3 regions of the Agrobacterium tumefaciens genome follow, and region 2 is predicted to be linked to each of the others. Evidence: predicted binding sites of a transcription regulator. Region 2 holds the regulator's gene; each other region holds the start of a gene.
The links. Region 2 encodes PhoB, which activates phosphate uptake and scavenging genes when phosphate is short. Its sites were predicted from a motif close to TGTCATNNANCTGTCAT; they were not measured.
Positions count from the first base shown of each region.

Region 1: CFBP6623_RS07000 (UDP-2,3-diacylglucosamine diphosphatase) is a predicted target of PhoB. The motif match lies at 1,956-1,972, and genes of this name have one in related genera.
Region 3: CFBP6623_RS22125 (alkaline phosphatase) is a predicted target of PhoB. The motif match lies at 3,528-3,544, and genes of this name have one in related genera.

Region 1 is NZ_CP039903.1:1,396,669-1,403,562, forward strand. Features, by position in the region: gene dgcA (N-acetyl-D-Glu racemase DgcA) at 1-794, shown strand, start outside; gene CFBP6623_RS07000 (UDP-2,3-diacylglucosamine diphosphatase) at 1,062-1,901, opposite strand; gene CFBP6623_RS07005 (NADP-dependent malic enzyme) at 2,130-4,445, shown strand; gene CFBP6623_RS07010 (DUF2865 domain-containing protein) at 4,578-5,681, shown strand; gene CFBP6623_RS07015 (hypothetical protein) at 6,033-6,692, shown strand.
Region 2 is NZ_CP039903.1:107,906-114,799, forward strand. Features, by position in the region: gene pstC (phosphate ABC transporter permease subunit PstC) at 1-511, shown strand, start outside; gene pstA (phosphate ABC transporter permease PstA) at 508-1,830, shown strand; gene pstB (phosphate ABC transporter ATP-binding protein PstB) at 1,845-2,660, shown strand; gene phoU (phosphate signaling complex protein PhoU) at 2,759-3,484, shown strand; gene phoB (phosphate regulon transcriptional regulator PhoB) at 3,515-4,198, shown strand; gene CFBP6623_RS00565 (GcrA family cell cycle regulator) at 4,586-5,119, opposite strand; gene CFBP6623_RS00575 (aspartate aminotransferase family protein) at 5,550-6,749, shown strand; gene argF (ornithine carbamoyltransferase) at 6,805-6,894, shown strand, end outside.
Region 3 is NZ_CP039904.1:1,493,651-1,500,544, forward strand. Features, by position in the region: gene CFBP6623_RS22105 (ABC transporter ATP-binding protein) at 1-418, opposite strand, end outside; gene CFBP6623_RS22110 (GntR family transcriptional regulator) at 449-1,159, opposite strand; gene CFBP6623_RS22115 (MFS transporter) at 1,478-2,704, opposite strand; gene CFBP6623_RS22120 (TetR/AcrR family transcriptional regulator) at 2,826-3,419, shown strand; gene CFBP6623_RS22125 (alkaline phosphatase) at 3,595-5,349, shown strand; gene CFBP6623_RS22130 (hypothetical protein) at 5,464-5,928, shown strand; gene CFBP6623_RS22135 (ABC transporter ATP-binding protein) at 5,933-6,622, shown strand; gene CFBP6623_RS22140 (ABC transporter permease) at 6,619-6,894, shown strand, end outside.

The sequences.
Region 1 (6,894 bases), 1.3 Mb from region 2:
AGGTGATGGCAGAGCGGATAGCCGCCGGCCTGACACGGCAGGAATTGCAGCAGGCGATGAAACCGGGTGCGGCCCGCAATGCGGTCGATTGCGCGCTCTGGGACCTTGAGGCGAAGATCAGCGACCGGAGCGCTGCCGAACAGGTTCTCGGACAGGCGGCAAAGCCGCTCGTCACCGCCTATACGATTTCGCTTGCCGACCCTGAAACAATGGCCGCGAAGACCGCGGAAAATGCAGGCCGTCCGCTGCTGAAGATCAAGACCGGCACCACTGACGACGAAGCCCGCCTGCGGGCCGTACGCGCGGCCGCACCCGAAGCGCGCATCATCATAGACGCCAATGAAGGTTGGAATGACGAGAATATTGAATATTATCTGAGACTTGCAGCAGAACTGAAGATATCGCTGATCGAGCAGCCGCTGCCCGCCGGCAAGGATGATATCCTCGCCCGCATCGATCATCCGGTGCTGATCTGCGCCGACGAAAGCGTGCATTCGACCAAGGACCTCGCCGGCCTGCGCGACCGCTACGATGCGATCAACATCAAGCTCGACAAGACCGGCGGCCTGACGGAAGCGCTTGTCATGAAGGCGGAGGCCGAAAGGCTCGGTTTCACCATCATGGTCGGCTGTATGCTCGGCACCTCGCTCGGCATGGCCCCGGCCGTGCTGGCCGCGCAGGGCACGGCCTTTGCCGATCTCGATGGGCCGCTGCTGCTGGCTGAGGATCGTGATCCGGGGCTGGTTTATGAGGGCTCGCTGGTCTATCCGGCGCAGCCGGAACTGTGGGGGTAACGCCAGAATACTGACGATGAAATAAACAAGATGGAACGCGAACCTCGCCGCTTGTTTCTTCTCCCCGCCGGGGAGAAGGTGGCCCGAAAGGTCGGATGAGGGGGCGCCGTTGCCGGATTTCGGAGAGCTCGCCCCCTCATCCCGCTGCCGCGACCTTCTCCCCGGCGGGGAGAAGAAACAAGCGGCGACCGCTCATCCCACACGAGCGCGCATTGATCTCAAGGAAACACCGAAGGCCAGGTACTCCTTTAGCCCACAGGCCCCAACTCAGGCTGCGTGCTTGCCGATCAGCCCCGGAATATCCACCGGCTCCATCTCATCCGATGCCTGTCCGGCGGTGGCGTCGCTGGTCTGCATCCAGGTGATCAGCTCGAAGCTGCCATCGGCATTTTCAGCAATCGCCGTGCAGCTTTCCACCCAGTCGCCGGTGTTGATGTAGCGGATGCCGTCCATGTCTTCCATGACAGCGTGGTGGATGTGCCCACAGATCACGCCATCGACATTGTTGCGCCGTGCCTCGTCAGCCACCACGCGCTGGAATTCGCCGATGAAGTTGACGGCGTGTTTGACCTGCAGCTTGGCCCAGGCCGAAAACGACCAGTAAGGCAGGCCGATGCGACGGCGCACGGCGGCAATGGCGATGTTGATGGCGATCGCCGCGTCATAAGCCCAGTCGCCGAGATAGGCGAGCAGGCGGGCGTTGCGAACCACGACGTCGAACTCGTCGCCATGGATGACCAGATATTTCTTGCCGTCGGCCGCCTCGTGGATCATGCGCTCGGCCACTTCGATGCCGCCGAAATGCATGCCGGGGAACTCCCGCAGGAATTCATCGTGGTTGCCGGGAATATAGATGATGCGCGTGCCCTTGCGGGCCTTGCGCAGCAGCTTCTGCACCACGTCATTACAGCCCTGCGGCCAGTACCAGCTGCGGCGCAGGCGCCAGCCGTCGACGATGTCGCCGACCATGATGATCGTCTCGGCTTCGTGATACTTTAGGAAGTCGAGCAGGAAATCCGTCTTGGCCGCCTTGGAGCCAAGATGAACATCCGAAATGAAAAGCGTTCTGAACTGTCTGGTTTCGATTTGACCGGCCACGGATTTCATCCCCCTGTTCGGTTGCGTCCCTGCGGCTTTCTTACCTCTCAGAACCAGACTCGTGTTTCAGCAACATGACAGAGGCCGGTTTTTGTATGGAATATGACGGATGGCTTCACGAAAACGCGAATAAGCCATGCCCGTATTTGCATGAATGTGCGTCAAATAACGGCTGTACCATGGGGAAGTTTGTTGTATTCAGGGGGCCGGAATGAAACCAGACATGACGGTGGAAGAATGACCTCTCACGATAAGAACAACACGCCCGCCAACACGGCAAAGGCCGACATCGAGGAACAGGCGCTCTTTTTCCACCGCTATCCGCGCCCCGGCAAACTGGAAATCCAGGCCACCAAGCCGCTCGGCAACCAGCGCGATCTGGCGCTGGCCTATTCGCCAGGTGTGGCCGCCCCCTGCCTCGCCATCCATGAAAATCCGGAAATGGCGGCGGATTATACCGCCCGCGCCAACCTCGTCGCCGTCATCTCCAACGGCACGGCGGTGCTGGGGCTTGGCAATATCGGCCCGCTCGCTTCCAAGCCTGTCATGGAAGGCAAGGCCGTCCTCTTCAAGAAATTCGCCGGCATCGACGTCTTCGACATCGAGATCGACGCGCCCGGCATCAATGACATGGTGTCGACCATCGCAGCGCTTGAGCCCACCTTCGGCGGCATCAACCTTGAGGATATCAAGGCGCCGGAATGTTTCGAGGTGGAACGCCAGCTGCGCGAGAAGATGAATATCCCCGTCTTCCACGATGATCAGCATGGCACCGCGATCATCGTCGCCGCCGCTGTCACCAATGCGCTGGAACTGGCCGGCAAGTCTCTGTCCAGCGTCAAGATCGTCGCTTCCGGCGCCGGTGCGGCAGCTCTCGCCTGCCTCAACCTGCTTGTCGCCATGGGCGCCAACAAAGAGAATATCTGGGTCCACGATATCGAAGGCCTGGTTTATGACGGCCGTAACACGCTGATGGACGAGTGGAAGGAAGTCTACGCCCAGAAGACCGACAAGCGCGTGCTGGCTGACTCGATCGACGGCGCCGATGTCTTCCTCGGCCTTTCCGCCGCTGGCGTGCTGAAACCGGAACTCCTGGAGCGCATGGCGGAAAATCCGCTTATCCTTGCGCTTGCCAACCCCAATCCGGAAATCATGCCCGAAGTCGCGCGTGCCGCACGCCCGGACGCCATGATCTGCACCGGCCGTTCGGATTTCCCGAACCAGGTCAACAACGTACTCTGCTTCCCCTATATCTTCCGCGGCGCGCTGGATTGCGGTGCGACGACCATCAACGAGGAAATGAAGATGGCCGCCGTGCAGGCCATCGCCGAACTCGCGCGGGAGGAAGTCTCCGAAGTGGCGGCCAGAGCCTATAGCGGTGAAACCCCGGTCTTCGGCCCGACCTATCTCATCCCCTCGCCCTTCGATCCACGCCTCATCCTGCGCATTGCGCCCGCCGTTGCCCGCGCCGCTGCCGCAAGCGGCGTCGCTGCCCGGCCGATCACCGATTTCGAAGCCTATTTCGACCAGCTGAACCGTTTCGTCTGGCGCTCCGGCTTCATCATGAAGCCGGTCTTCAATGCCGCCAAGGCCGCCGAAAAGAAGCGCATCATCTTTGCCGAAGGCGAAGACGAACGCGTGCTGCGCGCCGCCCAGGTTCTGCTGGAAGAGGGTACCGGCATCCCGATCCTCATCGGCCGCCCGCAGATCATCGAGACGCGCCTGAAGCGCTTCGGCCTGCGCATCCGCCCGCATACGGATTTCGCCGTGGTCAATCCGGAAGACGATCCGCGTTACCGCGATTATGTCGATGATTATTTCGCGTTGGTCGGCCGCGCCGGCATCAACCCGGAAGCGGCGCGTACCATCGTGCGCACCAACTCCACCGTCATCGGCGCGCTGTCGGTCAAGCGCGGCGAAGCGGATGCGCTGATCTGCGGCCTCGAAGGCCGTTATGACCGCCATCTGCGCGACGTGAACCAGATCATCGGCAAGCAGGAGAACGTGCGCTCCTTTGCGGGCCTCAGCCTGCTCATCACCCAGCAGGGCGCGCTGTTCCTCACCGATACTTTCGTGAATAACGATCCGACATCAGAGGAAGTGGCGGAGATGGCCATTCTTGCGGCCAAGGAAATTCGCCGCTTCGGCATCACGCCGAAGATCGCGCTCGCCAGCCACTCCAACTTCGGCTCGCGGGACTCGGAAAGCGCCCGCAAGATGCGCCGCGCGCTGAAGATCGTGCAGGCGGCAGCCCCCGAGCTGGAAGTGGACGGCGAAATGCAGGGCGGCTCGGCGCTCTCGGAAGCGCTGCGCAAGCGGGCGATGCCGAACAGCGTGCTGACCGGTGAGGCGAACCTTCTGGTCTTCCCGAACCTTGATGCCGCCAACATCACGCTCGGCGTCACCCGCACCCTGACGGAAGGCCTGCATGTCGGCCCGATCCTGCTCGGCACGGCCCTGCCCGCCCACATCCTGTCGCCCAGCGTCACCTCACGCGGCGTCGTCAACATGGCGGCCTTTGCCGTGGTGCAGGCATCACATCCTTCGGTGTGAGGGCGCATTAACGCAATTTTGAACAAGCTGTTGCCGCATTGCGGCAACAGCTTATGTTATCTTCCTGAAACACGGATTTCGTGAAGTATAACGCCCCTGCCACCGGCTGGGGACATTAAACGGATCGCACAATTGACCCGGCGCAGCCGCATCATCGGCCTCCTGCTTCCCCTTGTTTTCCTCGCCCCGGCCGCCGCCTTCGCGGATCAGGTCTGCGATACGCTTTATGCTCAATTGCGCGAACCGCCACGCGTCATCGGCAATGCGTCAGAGGTGCGGCGTTACGCCAATGCGCTTGCCCGCCAGAACATCGTCGTGCGCAAGATCAGGAACGATATGCGCAGCTATGGCTGCTCCTCGGGCAGCGTCATTGTCTACGGTAACCCCAACGCCGGCCTCTGCGCCGAAATCGGCGATGCGCTGGTGGACGCCGAGGCCGAACGTGACGCCATCATTCGTGACCGTGACGATGCGATGGCGGCTCAGCGCAGCGATGATGGCGGCATCAGGCGCCAGCGCATTCTCGCCGCGCTCGACGCCAATGGCTGCAGCGCGATGCCGGAAACGGACACGCAACCGCCGCAAGCGCCCGATGTGACCCGTTATCCTGACGCGTTCCGCCAGCCGGACAATCAGCCGGGACAGGCGGGCCTGTCGCCATACCCCAATGCCGCCGCCGAGGGCGGACTTCGCACCCTTTGCGTGCGCACCTGCGACGGTTCGTTTTTCCCGATCGCCTCCAATGCTTCGCCGCTCGACTTTCGCGCCCAGGCAGAGCAATGCCAGAAAATGTGCCCGGGTACTGAGACCGAGCTTTATTTCCACTCCATGACGGATCAGGAGACCTCCGACATGGTCTCGGCCGAAACCGGCAAACCCTACAAGGACCTGCCCCCCGCCTTCGCCTATCGCAACGCGTCTGCGAAAGCGCCCGGCTGCGCCTGCAACATGGCCGCCTATCACGAGGACATGCAAAAGCAGGAAGAGGCCGCCCGACCGCAGGCCGAAAAGCCCTATTCCGGCATCACCACCATTCCATCACCGCAAGGTGACAAGCCGAAGGAACCGGCCGAACAGCAACAGGCCGCAAGACCGCCGGAGCAACCGATTCCTGAACGCGACTATGATCCGAACGACGCAAAAGTGCGCGTTATCGGCCCGAAGTTCCTGCCGGACCAGACAGGCCGGATCGACCTGAAGAACCCGGCGCTGAAGGGTATACAACCGCAGCAGTGAAGAGACCGGTCTTCCCTGCCTGCGTCACTTCCGTACAGGCTGAGTGTCTCCCGACCTGCTTTGACGCATCTTCGTGGATGCAGAAAACACATTCTTCACCTCATTCTCCGGCAAATATTCATATATAAGTTGTACTCACAAACGCGATTGACTTCGCCATAAAGGTGCATAGTATACAAATATCCACTTAAAGTGGACGAACACAACATACGAAATATGTATATAACGTGCGGTGTTAGCCGCACGCGCCCTTTCATGCATCTCCAGACGACGATGTCGCCCATCTCGAGCCCGAGTGGACGATCAGAGTTTCATTGACCTATGAAGCCCACAACCATCAGGAGTATAGACATGACATCCATTCAGATCACCGCAACCGGCGTCAAACTGCTCGATCCCTTCGTCCCGGTCATCGCAACTTTGCCGACAGGCGAAGCGAAGGAATCCTATTCCATCTCGGTCTCCGGCATGGGGCAGCTGACCGGCATTTCCTATACCGTGCCGGCGCATACCACGGGAAAAATCAAGGCCCAGCTGCAAATCTCGGCGCTTTCCAGCCAGGATGTGAAGGACCTCAACACGCTTGCGCTCGGAATGCTGGATGCTTCCTACCGCGAGGAGATCAACGAATACGAAAAGACCACGGCCAGCGCCAATCTTTCGGTCTGGACATGGTTCTTCGGCGGCGGCGGCGCTTCCGCCTCTTATGAAAAGACCAAACAGGAAATGCGCTCCAAGGGCCTGACGGATCAGCAGATCACCATGCTGATGGAGGCCTTCCTGGAACGCGCAACCAATATGTCGACGGTCGAGATCGAGTTCTATGTGAACAATCAGAACAACGACTACGCCGTCTCCGGTGACGTCTATCTCTACACGGTTTCCGGCACCATCAGCACTGAAAAAGGCACCTCCCAATACCGCATGCTGGCCGATCAGGCGGCGGCTGGCGGTCCTCCGCCAGCCGGCGGCGGCGCTCCCTCCAGCGGCAAGATCATTCCGCTGAACTGAGGGCTCGCGGGGCACGGGCGGCGCAGCCCTTCACCCCAACGGGCGCGCCGCCCCTTAAGAGCATTTCCAGGAAAAGTGGAACCCGGTTTTCCGTCCGGAAATGTGTCAAAACAAGGAGTTGGAGTGTTTTCGTGATTCGAAGAAAAGCGAAAAAACTCTAAAAAACCAGACATCCATCCTTCACCCCTTTTTCCATGAGGCA
Region 2 (6,894 bases):
TTCCACGCAGATCAGCGGTCTCACAACCGGAAACTATGCCAATTTCATCCAGGCGCAGAGCGTCATTACCGCCGGCTTTGTGATGGGAATCATGCTCATTCCCTATGTCTCGTCACTGTCGGACGATATCATCACCGCTGTGCCGCGTTCGTTGCGCGACGGTTCTCTCGGTCTTGGTGCCACGCGCTCTGAAACCATCAAGAAGGTCATCGTTCCTGCCGCTCTTCCCGGCATCGTCGGCGCCGTGCTGATGACGGCGTCGCGTGCGATCGGCGAAACGATGATTGTGGTTCTCGCCGCCGGTGTTGCGGCCCGCCTGCAGATCAACCCGTTCGAACCGATGACCACGGTGACGGTCAAGATCGTCAGCCAGCTGACCGGCGACCTTGAATTCACCTCGCCGCAGACGCTTGTCGCCTTCGCGCTGGGCATCACGCTTTTCGCCATCACGCTTTGCCTGAATATCTACGCGCTTTACATCGTGCGCAAATACCGGGAGCAATATGAATGACCGACATCGTTTCTCCCACAGCCGGTGCTGCCGCCGGAAACAGCGCCACGCGCCGTGATATCGGCATCAAGCGCCGCTATGCCGCCGAACGCCGCTTCCGCGCCTATGGAATGGCAGCGATTTCCTTCGGCCTCATCTTCCTCTTCCTGCTGCTCTGGTCGGTCGTTTCCAAGGGTTACACCGCCTTCCAGCAGACGATGATCACGGTCCCGGTCGAGTTTTCCGAACTGATCATCGATCCGAAGAATGAGCGGGCCGCAAACCCCGCAAAGCTGATGACGGCCAATTATCCCGTTCTCGCCCGAGATGCGGTTGCCAAGGTTCTCGGCGTCGCGCCGACGGACCGCGCCGGTCTGCGCGCCGTCAACGTCATGATCTCCGACAGCGTCCGCACCCAGCTGCGCGACATCGTCGTCGCCGATCCTGCCGTCATCGGCACCACACGCAACGTCACGCTTCTCGCATCGGGCGATGTGGATAGTGCCTTCAAGGGCCAGGTCGATCTGACGGTGGATGAAGCCAACCGCCGTATCTCGAACCAGCAGCTCGGCTGGATGAATCAGCTCGCCGAAGGCGGCCAGCTCGGCAAACATTTCAACACCGGCATCTTCGTTAACGGCAATTCGAGCCGTCCGGAAGCGGCAGGTGTCGGTGTGGCGCTGATCGGTTCCTTCTATATGATGATGATCGTGCTGGTTCTGTCGCTGCCAATCGGTGTCGCAGCCTCCATCTATCTCGAGGAATTTGCTCCGAAGAACCGTTTGACGGATCTTATCGAGGTGAACATCAACAATCTCGCGGCTGTTCCCTCGATCGTTTACGGTCTGCTTGGCCTTTCCGTCTTCATCAACTTCATGGGCTTTCCGCGCTCGGCCTCTCTGGTCGGCGGCCTCGTCCTGACACTGATGACACTGCCGACGATCATCATTGCCACACGCGCCGCATTGAAGGCCGTGCCGCCGTCGATCCGTGCCGCAGCACTTGGTCTCGGCGCTTCGAAGATGCAGACGATCTTCCATCACGTTCTGCCGCTCGCCATGCCCGGCATTCTCACCGGCACCATCATCGGCCTTGCCCATGCGCTGGGTGAAACGGCGCCGCTGCTCTTGATCGGCATGGTGGCATTCGTTGCAAATTATCCGACAACGCCGATGGATCCGTCCACGGCTCTGCCGGTGCAGATTTACATGTGGGCGAACGAAGCGGAACGTGCCTTTGTCGAAAGGACATCCGGCGCTATCATCATCCTGCTTTTGTTCCTCATCGTCATGAATGTTGGCGCAATCCTGTTGCGTCGCCGCTTCGAACGGCGCTGGTAGAGGGAGATTGAGCAATGAACATGTTGTCGGAAGCAGCAGTTGAAAAGGCGCTGGACAAGAAAATGAATGAAGTTTCGTACAAGATGATCGGCAAGGACGTTTCGGTTTTTTACGGCGAAAAGCGTGCGCTTTACGACGTGAACCTCAATGTCCGCGAAAACACGGTCACTGCGCTCATCGGTCCGTCCGGTTGCGGTAAATCCACATTCCTGCGTACCTTGAATCGCATGAACGATACGATCGATGGCTGCCGGGTTACCGGCAAGATCACCCTCGACAGCGACGATATCTACGATCAGGCGATCGATGTCGTGGAATTGCGCGCCCGCGTCGGCATGGTGTTCCAGAAGCCGAACCCCTTCCCGAAGACGATTTACGAGAACATCTCCTACGGTCCGCGCATCCACGGTCTTGCCCGTAACAAGGCGGATATGGACCAGATCGTTGAACAGAGCCTGCAGAGGGCCGGCCTGTGGAACGAAGTGAAAGACCGCCTGCAGGAATCCGGTACCGGCCTTTCCGGTGGTCAGCAGCAGCGTCTGTGCATTGCGCGCGCGGTTGCCGTCAGCCCGGAAGTGATCCTGATGGATGAACCCTGCTCGGCGCTCGATCCGATCGCAACCGCCAAGGTCGAGGAACTGATCCACGAACTGCGCGCCAACTTTACGATCGTCATCGTCACGCACTCCATGCAGCAGGCAGCGCGTGTTTCCCAGCGTACGGCCATGTTCCATCTTGGTCATCTTGTCGAAGAAAACGAAACGGACAAGATGTTCACCAATCCGGACGACCAGCGTACGCAGGATTACATCATGGGCCGCTTCGGCTGATTTCCGGCCGGCGCTTTATCGAAACCGAACAAGACTGGTGCCTTTGCCGTGCCCCGTTGGCGTGCACGTGCATGAAGGCCAAGCCGGAGGATTAGACCATGACACAGACAACGACCCATTCGCATATTCTGTCCGCTTATGACGAGGAATTGAAGTTCCTGACGCGCCGCATCGCCGAAATGGGCGGTCTGGCCGAGCAGATGTGCGCCGACGCCGTGCGCGCATTGGTCAATTCCGACGCTGCGCTTGCGCAGAAGGTCATTTCCGACGACGCGATCCTCGACCATTCCGAGCGCGAGATCGGCGACAAGGCCATCGTCACCATCGCCAGACGGCAGCCTGTCGCGGCCGATCTTCGCGAAATCATCGGCACGCTGCGTATTGCCGGCGATCTCGAGCGCGTTGGCGATCTCGGCAAGAACACTGCCAAGCGCGTTATCGCGGTTGCCGGCACCGGCGTGCCGCGCAAGCTCGCCCGCGGTCTCGAACATCTGTCGGAACTGGCGCTGGTGCAGCTCAAGGAAGTACTCGACGTCTATTCCACGCGTTCTGCCGAGAAAGCCAACGCCATTCGTGAACGGGACGAAGAAATCGACGCCATGTACACGTCGCTCTTCCGTGAGCTTCTGACCTACATGATGGAAGATCCGCGCAACATCACCACCTGCACACATCTTCTGTTCTGCGCCAAGAACATCGAGCGTATCGGCGATCATGCGACGAATATCGCTGAGACAATCTATTACATGGCCACCGGCAGCCAGCCGGAGGGTGAGCGTCCGAAGGACGATAGTTCCAACACACTCGGTTCGGTGACCGAATAACAGACAGGCAGAAGCTTGCGGAGTTAGTATATGGTGCCCAAGATTGCAGTTGTGGAAGACGAGGAAGCGTTGAGCGTCCTGCTTCGTTACAATCTCGAGGCTGAGGGATACGACGTCGACACGATACCCCGTGGCGACGAGGCGGAAATCAGGCTGCAGGAACGTATTCCGGATCTTCTTATCCTGGACTGGATGTTGCCCGGTGTTTCCGGCATCGAACTGTGCCGGCGCTTGAGAATGCGGCCCGAAACCGAACGCCTGCCCATCATCATGCTGACAGCGCGCGGTGAAGAAAGCGAGCGGGTGCGCGGTCTTGCCACCGGCGCCGACGATTATGTCGTCAAGCCGTTCTCGACGCCGGAACTCATGGCCCGCGTCAAGGCCATGCTACGCCGGGCCCGCCCCGAGGTTCTTTCATCGGTGCTGAAATGCGGCGATATCGAACTCGATCGCGAAACCCACCGCGTTCACCGCAAGAGCCGCGAAGTGCGCCTCGGACCGACGGAATTTCGCCTGCTGGAATTCCTGATGACATCTCCGGGCCGGGTGTTCTCCCGCTCGCAGTTGCTGGACGGCGTCTGGGGTCACGATATCTACGTGGATGAGCGCACCGTTGACGTTCACGTAGGACGCCTGCGCAAGGCGCTCAATTTTTCGCACATGCAGGATGTCATCCGCACCGTTCGCGGTGCTGGATATTCGATGGAAGCCTGAGCTAAGCCGAACAGCAGCTTCAATCAGCACAACATCTGACCAAAATCAAAAGGCCCGACACCATTCCGGTTTCGGGCCTTTCGGTTTTGAACCTTTCCCAAACACGGCACCTTGACCTTTTGAATGGACAATCGGCGGCCTGTTCGCATGCGGATTGTGGGCTAGAGTATTTCCAGTAAAGCGGTTCTACGTCCGGAAAATGCGTAAAACAAAGAGATAGGGCACGTCCAAAGTTGCCGTTTAAACCGCACGTGCCTGGACCGGGCGGCGTGGAGGAAAGGCCGAACATGCCACCGGCGATTGTTTTCCGGAACCGGCCTGAATTTGTCATAAAAAAACGGGCCCGAAGGCCCGTAGTTTTTGAGTGCTGAATGCGTGCCGCAACACTCAAGCCTTACGGCGCTCACTGACCGGCTGGTAGGCGAGCTTCGCATGGAACTTGCAATAGGGTGAGGATTCCAGCGCTTCGCAACCGCAGAAGTGGAAATCGTCTTTCAAGGGATCACCGACCGGCCACTTGCAGGTGCGCTCGGTCAGTTCCGTCAGCGTCAAGCGACGGGAAATCGGCGTCACTACATTTCTGGAAGGAACGTAATCGAGAACCTGCGCGGTTTCGATATCGATCTCTTCATGAAGAGCCGTTGCTGCGTTCGAACGGCTCATGGTTCGGGCCGGTGCCGCGCTGACGCGTGCCGTGAAATTTGTCGCGCGCGGGGCAGGGGCCGCGGTGCGCTTGGGCGCGGAGCGTGCAGAAGTCACCGGTCCGCCGGCCTTGACGCGTCCCGGCAGATTGAGGCGGTGGACCTTGCCGATCACGGCATTACGGCTTACACCGCCCAGCTGCGCTGCTATCTGGCTGGCGCTCAGTCCTTCGGCCCACAATTTCTTGAGTTTCTCGACCCGCTCGTCTGTCCAGTTCATGCCGCTTCTCCGCTTGTCGCGTATCTTTCGGCAGAATCCCTCTCCGTCTCGCGGGCGCGCCGCGAGCGTGGTTTCTGCCGGATTTTAGGTGACTAGTTCCGCCGCAATGCAGTCTAGTAATTAGCGATTAACCTAGTGCCAGCCCGACTCCGTGGCAAGAGTCGCGGGAATCATCTGGAATCGATTTTCCGGTTTTCCCCAACTTGCTGGCGAGTTGAGTCTGAAAGGCAACACCTTGGGCCTCTTTCGGTGGCGCCTACTAGTGCTTGAGAAGCCCGGGAAACGCGGACTTTTGTTGACATCGGCAAACGAAGTGACAATAGTGCCCCTGCCGCCGCGAGGCGGCATTTTTGATTTTCAGGCGAGGGATAACCTCGCGAGCCTATTGACAACCTTATGACAGCGCATCCGCGCAAGGAGTGATACAGCCATGGCCGAAGCCGCCGCGCCATTGTTCGATACGTTTGCAAGAGCCCCGCTGCGCTTCGAGCGCGGTGAAGGCGTCTGGCTGTTCACGGAGAGCGGCGAACGATATCTGGATTTTGCAGCCGGTGTTGCGGTTAACTCGCTGGGCCACGCCCATCCGCACCTCGTGGAAGCAATCAAGGCGCAGGCCGAGAAGGTCTGGCACGTCTCGAACCTTTATGAAGTGCCCGGACAGGAAAAGCTCGCCAAGCGGCTGACGGAAGCAACTTTCGCGGACAAGGTGTTCTTCACCAATTCCGGTGCTGAAGCGCTGGAATGCGCCATCAAGACCACGCGCCGTTATCACTATTCAAAGGGCCACCCGGAAAAATTCCGCATCGTCACCTTCGAGGGCGCGTTCCATGGCCGCACGCTGGCAACAATCGCTGCCGGCGGCCAGCAGAAATATCTCGAGGGTTTCGGTCCCAAGGTCGAAGGTTTCGATCAGGTTCCTTTCGCTGATGTCGATGCCTTGAAGGCTGCCATCACGTCTGAGACGGCCGCGCTTTTGATCGAGCCTATCCAGGGCGAGGGCGGTATTCGTGCGCCGAGCAAGGAATTCCTGCAAATCCTGCGTGGATTGTGCGACGAGCACGGCCTTCTCCTGATTTTTGATGAAGTGCAGACGGGCGTCGGCCGCACGGGTAAGCTGTTTGCCTATGAGCAGACCGGCGTTGCGCCTGATATCATGGCGGTTGCCAAGGGTATCGGCGGCGGTTTCCCGCTTGGCGCATGCCTTGCAACAGCGGATGCCGCCTCCGGCATGACGGCCGGTGTGCATGGCACCACCTATGGCGGCAACCCCCTGGCAATGGCGGTCGGCAATGCGGTGCTGGATGTCGTTCTGGCCGACGGTTTTCTGGAAAAGGTTCGTGATGTCGCGCTGGTCTTCCGCCAGGGACTGGCATCGCTCAAGGACCGCTATCCTGATGTAATCGAGGAAATTCGTGGCGAAGGCCTGTTGATGGGCATCAAGGCGAAGGTTCCTTCGGGCGATCTGCTGCAGGCCATGCGCGCGGAGCACCTGCTCGGCGTTCCGGCAGGTGACAACGTCATCCGTCTCCTGCCGCCGCTCGTCACCACGGCGGAAGAGGCCCGCGAAGGGCTGGCGCGAGTGGAAGCGGCTGCCGCCTCCCTGACAGCGAAACAGGCGAAAATCGCCTGAAACCAATCAAGGGCGGGCCTCTTCCTGGAGGCTCGCGAGCATGGGACAGTTTGAAATGGCTTCACCAAAACATTTTCTAGACCTTTCGGCCGTTGGGTCGGAGGATTTGCGGACGATTCTTGATGATGCGCGGGCGCGCAAGATT
Region 3 (6,894 bases), on a different replicon from region 2:
GACGCTGGCCGCCGGAAAGATCTGCAGGCTTGCGGGCCAGATATTCGGTAAGTCCCAATATCTGTGCGGCTTCCGCAACGGCCTTGTCAACGACGGCGCGCTTCTCGCCCCTGACGCGCAGGCCGAATGCGATGTTCTCGGCCACGCTCAGATGGGGATAGAGCGCATAGTTCTGGAATACCATGGCGACATCGCGGTCTTTCGGGGCGACCTTGTTGACGATCCGGCCATCCATCGAAACGGTGCCGTCCGAGATGTCCTCCAATCCGGCGAGCATGCGCAGCGTGGTGGATTTTCCGCATCCCGAGGGACCAACGAGGACAACGAATTCCTGCGGCTGTATGGAAAGATTGATACCGTGGACGACTTCGAGAGCGCCGTAGCGCTTGACGACATCGTTGATTTGAACTGCAGACATGAAAGGCCCCTCCTCAAAAGCCTTGAATGTTCAGTCAGGCGTCTTCGACCCCCGTGAAGCGCGCTTCCTCGTGACGCGCGTGTTGACCTGTTCGATGAAGGTCCAGATCTTCGGGTTCTTGGAGAGTTCTGCGATCTTGGTTTCGAGTGATCCGAGATGGCGCTGGACGGCTTCGCGTGCGGCTTCGATATCGCCTGACTCGATGGCGCTCACGATCGCTTCGTGCTCCTCGATCACCTTTTCAGTGCGACGGACCGCAAAAACGCGCTTCAGATGGCGCATCCGGTCCATTTCGCCTTTTGCCTGATTGACCACGCTCCAGGCGCCGGGAAGGCGGGCTGCCGCGAAGATGGTGCGGTGAAATTCCTCGTCCAGCAGGAAGAAATCCGTGAATTCCTCGTCTTCGGCTGCGGTGCGCTGCTGGGAAATGCAGGTTTTCAGACGGGCGATGTCTTCCAGCGAGTGCCGCTTGGTCGCCTCGATGACGGCGCCCTCTTCCAGTTTGAACCGGATGAAGCAGGCTTCCATGTAACGCTGCACGTCGATCGGCGAGATATAGGTGCCGCCCTGCGGTACGACAGTCACGAAACCTTCTTCGGAAAGGCGAATGATCGCCTCGCGCACCGGCGTCTTGCTGACATGCAAGAGCGCTGCGATTTCCTTTTCCGACAATGCGCGCCCGGGAAGCAGCTTCACTTCGACAATCAGTTTGCGAAGCAGGGAATGGATCCGGTTCGTCATGTTTCCATCAGCCGGTAAGTCTCGCGGGGTGACGAGTTCGGACAGCGGCAACGATGGAAATTCAAGAGCGTTAGACATATCAATAACCAAACTGAGATATCAGATTATGTAGTGACATATCTATTGTGTTTTTGAGAGTCAAGCGCGAATGATCGGTTGGGAAGCGCCACACCGAAAAACCGGAGCGATCTTTTGATCGCTCCGGTGCAAGGGTTTTGATTTTGAAGGAAGTTTCAGCGGCGGCTAAAAGCGCCTTGTGGGCATGATAATGCCAGCTATTTTGCCGCCATTACCATGTTCACCGGGTGCTCAACGGTATTATTCGGCGGGCTGTGCCGCGCATGCCTGCTCGGAAGCTCTCTGCTCTCCGGAGAGGCTGCGCTGACCGAGGCCAATGATGGCGACTGTCGAAAGGCTGGCAGCAACGGACATCCAGAAGCCGTTGGTGGGGCCAAAATTATCGATGACCCAGCCGGAGATGAAGGCGCCGAGCGCCATGCCGATACCGATGCCGGTCATCACCCAGGTCACGCCTTCCGTCAGCATAGATTCCGGCACGCGGCGCTCGATCAGGCCGAATGCGGTGATGAAGATGGGCGAGATTGCAACGCCGCTGAGGAAAACGGCAAAGGCGAGCAGGGCAACGGTTGTCGTGGCAAAGAGGAGCGGCAGGGCGGTAAGCGCAAGGACGCTGACGGCAATCAGCAACTGGCGATGTAACGGCATTTTCGGGTTGATCGCGCCGAGCAGCAGGCCGACAACGAAGGAGCCGATGGCATAGACACCAATGACGAGGCTCGCGGCCTCCGGCTGGCCGAGTTGCTTGGTGATGGCCACAGCGCTTACCTCGGCCGTGGCGAAGGTTGAACCCACGAAGATCAGGGCGAGTGTGATGATCTGGACCGGCCGTAGCCGTATCGCTGATTGCTGCCGTGTCCCGCTTTCAACCGGGCGCACCTTGGGTTCTGTCGACCCCTGCAGCAGGAAGGCAAAGGTGCCGAGCGCCAGCGAGGCCGTGCTGATCATCATGCCCGCTTCCGGAAAGAGCGAGACCGCAAGCCCGACGGAAAGCGAGGCGCCGGAAATATAAACCAGCTCATCCGCGGCGGACTCAAAGGCAAAAGCCGTATTCAGCTCTGGCCGGTCGCGGAAGATTTCCGTCCAGCGGGCACGCATCATGGCGGGGATGCTGGGCATGGCGGCGGCGAGGAAGGCTGAAAGGAACAGGGTCCAGACCGGCCACTTCTGGTTCGTGGCGAGGATCAAAACCACAAAGGCGATGACCGATATGATGGTGGCCGGGATGAGGACCTTGCTCTGGCCCTTTCGATCCACGAGGCGGGAGATCTGCGGTGCCGCAGCCGCATTGGTCAGCGCGAAGGTTGCCGAGACGGCGCCGGCAAGCCAATATTCTCCATGGGTCTGGGAAAGCATGGCGACGATACCGATCGGCGCCATCGCAATTGGCAGGCGGGCAAAGAAGCCCGCGGCGGAAAAGCCCTTCGCGCCCGGAGCCCTAAAAATTTCTCTGTATGGATTAGACATCGGGATGCACCTTGTTCAGGGAGTATCTACCACACACATACGTGGCGTATGTGAATGAGATAATTGCATACGTCGCGTATGTCAACTAATATACGTGGTGTATGTGGACGACGGAGAAAAAATGCGCAAACCCCGCAGTGAAATGATTGCCGAGACACGGGCAAAGCTTCTGTCCGCCGGTCGAAAGGCGTTTGGCAGCATCGGTTATGCCGAAGCGTCGATGGACGACTTCACCGCCGAGGCGGGGCTGACCCGTGGCGCGCTCTATCACCATTTCGGTGACAAAAAGGGCCTGCTGCTGGCGGTTGTCGCTGAAATTGACGCGGAGATGACAAAAAGACTCTGTGAGATTTCGTCGAAAGCCGCGACCCGGTGGGACGGTTTTATCGATGAGAATGTCGGTTATGTCCGCATGGCTCTTGAGCCGGAAATCCAGCGGATCATGTTTCGCGATGGACCGGCCGTGCTCGGTGATCCCTCCCGCTGGCCAAATGCCAATGGCTGTATTTCCGCTGTTGCGCGGAGCCTTGAAATCCTGAAGCAGGAAGGGGCGATCACCGATATCGACCCGGAGGCATGTGCCCGTTTCATCAACGCGGCAAGCAGCAGCGCCGCCCAGTGGATCGCGAATTCCGACGACCCTGAAAGGACTTCCAAACGGGCAGTTGAAAGCTTCCGGACCTTGCTTGAAGGATTGCGCATTCACAAAGGCTGATCCGTACCCTTTTAGGCGGGACCTCTCGACTGAAGGGAGAGCGGCGTGCCGGGTGCCCGCCTCACAGGTTCCCCGTCAGCGCCAGCTTTCACGACATGGCAATAGGTAAGTCATCCAACTGTCATATGGCGGGTCTAGGAGAGGTTGTGGTTTTCACATGTCTCGCGAGGGGAATATGCGCAAAATTGTTGCTGCTTTGGTCGCTACGACCTTTCTTGCCGGCGCCGCTCAGGCTGCCGAGGTCTATCCGCTTGATCGTGCTACGATCCTGACCGGTTCGCCGTTTGATTTCAAAGCGGAATTCGACGCGGTCGTAAAGCCGGAAGACGTCAAGATCACCGTCAACGGCCAGGATTACAAGGCTGTTCTCGGCAAGGACGTCGAGTTCGTTGCCGAAGAAAAGAACAAGGACAAGGTTCTTGGTTCGGCCGTCATCCTGCGCGGCATCACGCTCGCCAATGCCGGTGATTACAAGGTCGAAGTTTCGGCCGGTTCCGAGACCAAGAACGTGACCTGGACCGTTTATGGCACGCCTGCCCAGGCGAAGGCCAAGAATGTGATCTTCCTGATCGCCGACGGTCTGTCGGTCGCCCATCGTACTGCCGCCCGTATCATGTCCAAGGGCATGACCGAGGGTAAGGCCAATGGCCGTCTCAACATGGATGACGTGCCGCCGGTCGCTTTCATCGGCACCTCCGCCACGGACGCCGTCGCCACCGACAGCGCCAATACCATGTCGGCCTACATGACCGGCCACAAGACCGCCGTGAACGCTATCGGCGTTTATGCCGACCGCACTCCGGCCTCGCTCGACGATCCGAAGGTCGAAACGCTGGCTGAAGCCCTGCGCCGCCAGACCAAGAAGTCGATCGGCATCATCTCCACCGCCGAATTGCAGGATGCGACGCCGGCTGCCGTCGTTGCCCATACCCGCAAGCGTGGCGACAAGGCTGACATTAACGGCATGCTGTTCGACGTGAAGCCGGATGTGCTTCTCGGCGGCGGTTCCGCCTATTTCCTGCCGCAGGCGACCGCCGGTTCCAAGCGCAAGGACGACAAGGACTATATCGCCCTGTTCAAGGAAGCCGGTTACACGCTGGCGACCAGCAAGGCTGAACTTGCAACGGCTGCCGGCACCAACACCGGCAAGATCCTCGGCCTGTTCCACACCGGCAACATGGATACCACGCTTGACCGCGAGTTCCTGAAAAAGGGCACCACGGGCAAGTTCCCGGACCAGCCGGGTCTGGTTGAAATGACCAAGGTTGCGCTCGACAATCTGTCGAAGAACCCGGAAGGCTTCTTCCTGATGGTCGAAGCGGCGAACGTCGACAAGATGTCTCATCCGCTCGACTGGGATCGCGCCGTCGTCGATACGATCGAATTCGACAAGGCCATCGGCGTTGCCCGCGAATTTGCGGCCAAGAACCCCGATACGCTGATCATCGTCACCGGCGACCATACCCACGGCGTTTCCATCATCGGTACTGTTGATGATGACAAGCCCGGCACGGACATGCGCGAAAAGGTCGGCACCTATGCCGAAGCCGGCTTCCCGAATTACGAAGACAAGGACGGCGACGGTTATCCTGACAAGGTCGACGTTTCGCGTCGTCTCTTCCTGAACGCCAATAACGGTCCGGATCACTACGAAACCTTCCGCCCGAAGCTCGATGGCCCGTTTGCGCCGGCCATCCAGAACGAAAAGAAGGAATACATCGCCAACGAGCAATACAAGGATGTTCCCGGTGCCGTGCTGGTCACCGGCATCATTCCGAAGAGCTCCGACAGCGGCGTACACGCGGTTGATGACGTCGTGCTGCAGGCCGAAGGACCCGGCGCCGAAGGCTTCCGCGGTTACATGGAGCAGAGCGATGTCTACAAGGGTCTTGTCGAAGCTTTCGCTCTTGGCGCCAAGCAGACCAACTAAGATTTGAAACGGGGCAAGGGCGCGCCACCATGGCGTGCCCTTGCCGTCACTACGGTCCTGCGTTGCCGGCCATGACGGCTGACGATGAAAGACCTTTGAAGAAGGAAAATGGTCATGAGCAAGCCTGATCCGGCGCGGTTCAATCGCCGCCAGACCCTTGGTCTCATTGCTGGTCTGCCGCTGCTGGCCGCCGGCACGCGTGCACAGGCGAAAAGCGACATCACCTTCGACGAGCTTTATGGCAAGGTCAGCGTTCTCGGGCTGGAATTTTCCGAGAAGGTCAAGCAGTTGAACGGCGAGGAGGTCGCCATGCGCGGCTTCATGGCGCCACCGCTGAAGGCTGAAGCACAGTTCTTCGTGCTCACCGAAATACCCATGTCGATCTGCCCGTTTTGCTCCACCGATTCAGACTGGCCGGACAATATTGTCGTCGTCTATCTTGGCGAAAAGCAGACCTTTACCCAGCCCAGCCAGACGATCGAAGTGCGCGGTACACTGGAAACGGGTTCCTGGACTGATCCGGACACCGGCTTCGTCAGCCTGCTGCGCATTCGCCAGGCAGAATACGCGACGGTTTGAAACCATGCTGCCTCTGAAGATAGAAAATCTTGCCGTCTCCTTTCCCGGACTGGCGGCTCCGGTTCTTGTTATCGACCATCTGGAAATCGTTGCCGGAAGCCGCGTGGCACTGACGGGTGGTTCCGGCTCGGGCAAGAGCACCCTCATCAACATCATCGCCGGCCTTGAGCGGGTTGAGACCGGCCGCGTCGTTTGGGGGAACGGGAACATTGCGGAGCTGTCCGAGGGCCGTCGCGACCATTGGCGGGCTGCCAATATCGGCCTTGTCATGCAGGAGTTTCATCTTTTTCCCGGTCTCTCTGCGCTGGATAACATCCTGCTGCCCGCCCGCCTGTCGCGTGTGGCAAATGCAGAGCTTATAAACCGTGCGGAATCCCTGTTTGCGACCGTCGGCCTCAAGCGCCCCGGGCAGCATATCGAGACCATGTCGCGGGGTGAAATGCAGCGTGTTGCCATCGCCCGGGCGCTGCTGCGCAGCCCCGGCGTCATCATTGCTGACGAACCGACCGCCAGCCTGGATCTCGAAAGCGGCGAGGCTGTCGGCGATTTGCTGCTTGCCGTTGCCGCCGGCACCGGCAGTACGCTGATTGTCGCGAGCCACGATCAGCATCTGATCGGTCGCCTTGACCGGCGTCTGACCCTCAGTGGCGGCCGTGTCGTTGCCGATACTGACGCGAAGGAGATCGCAGCATGATCGGTTTCATCCTTGCCGACCTGCGTCGCCTGTGGCTGGGCGGGGCCGTCGTGGTTCTGCTGGTGGCGCTGGCCACCGCGCTTGGCGTGGCTGTCACCTTGCAGGAACGGTCTTTGCGTCTCGGCAGCGCCCGCGCCGCCGATAAATTCGACCTCGTTGTCGGTGCTGCCGGCAGCGAAACGCAGTTGATCCTTTCATCCATCTTCCTGCAGGCGGCGCCCCTGCCGCTCGTGGATGGCGCCGTCCTCACCCGGCTTGCCGCCGATCCGCGT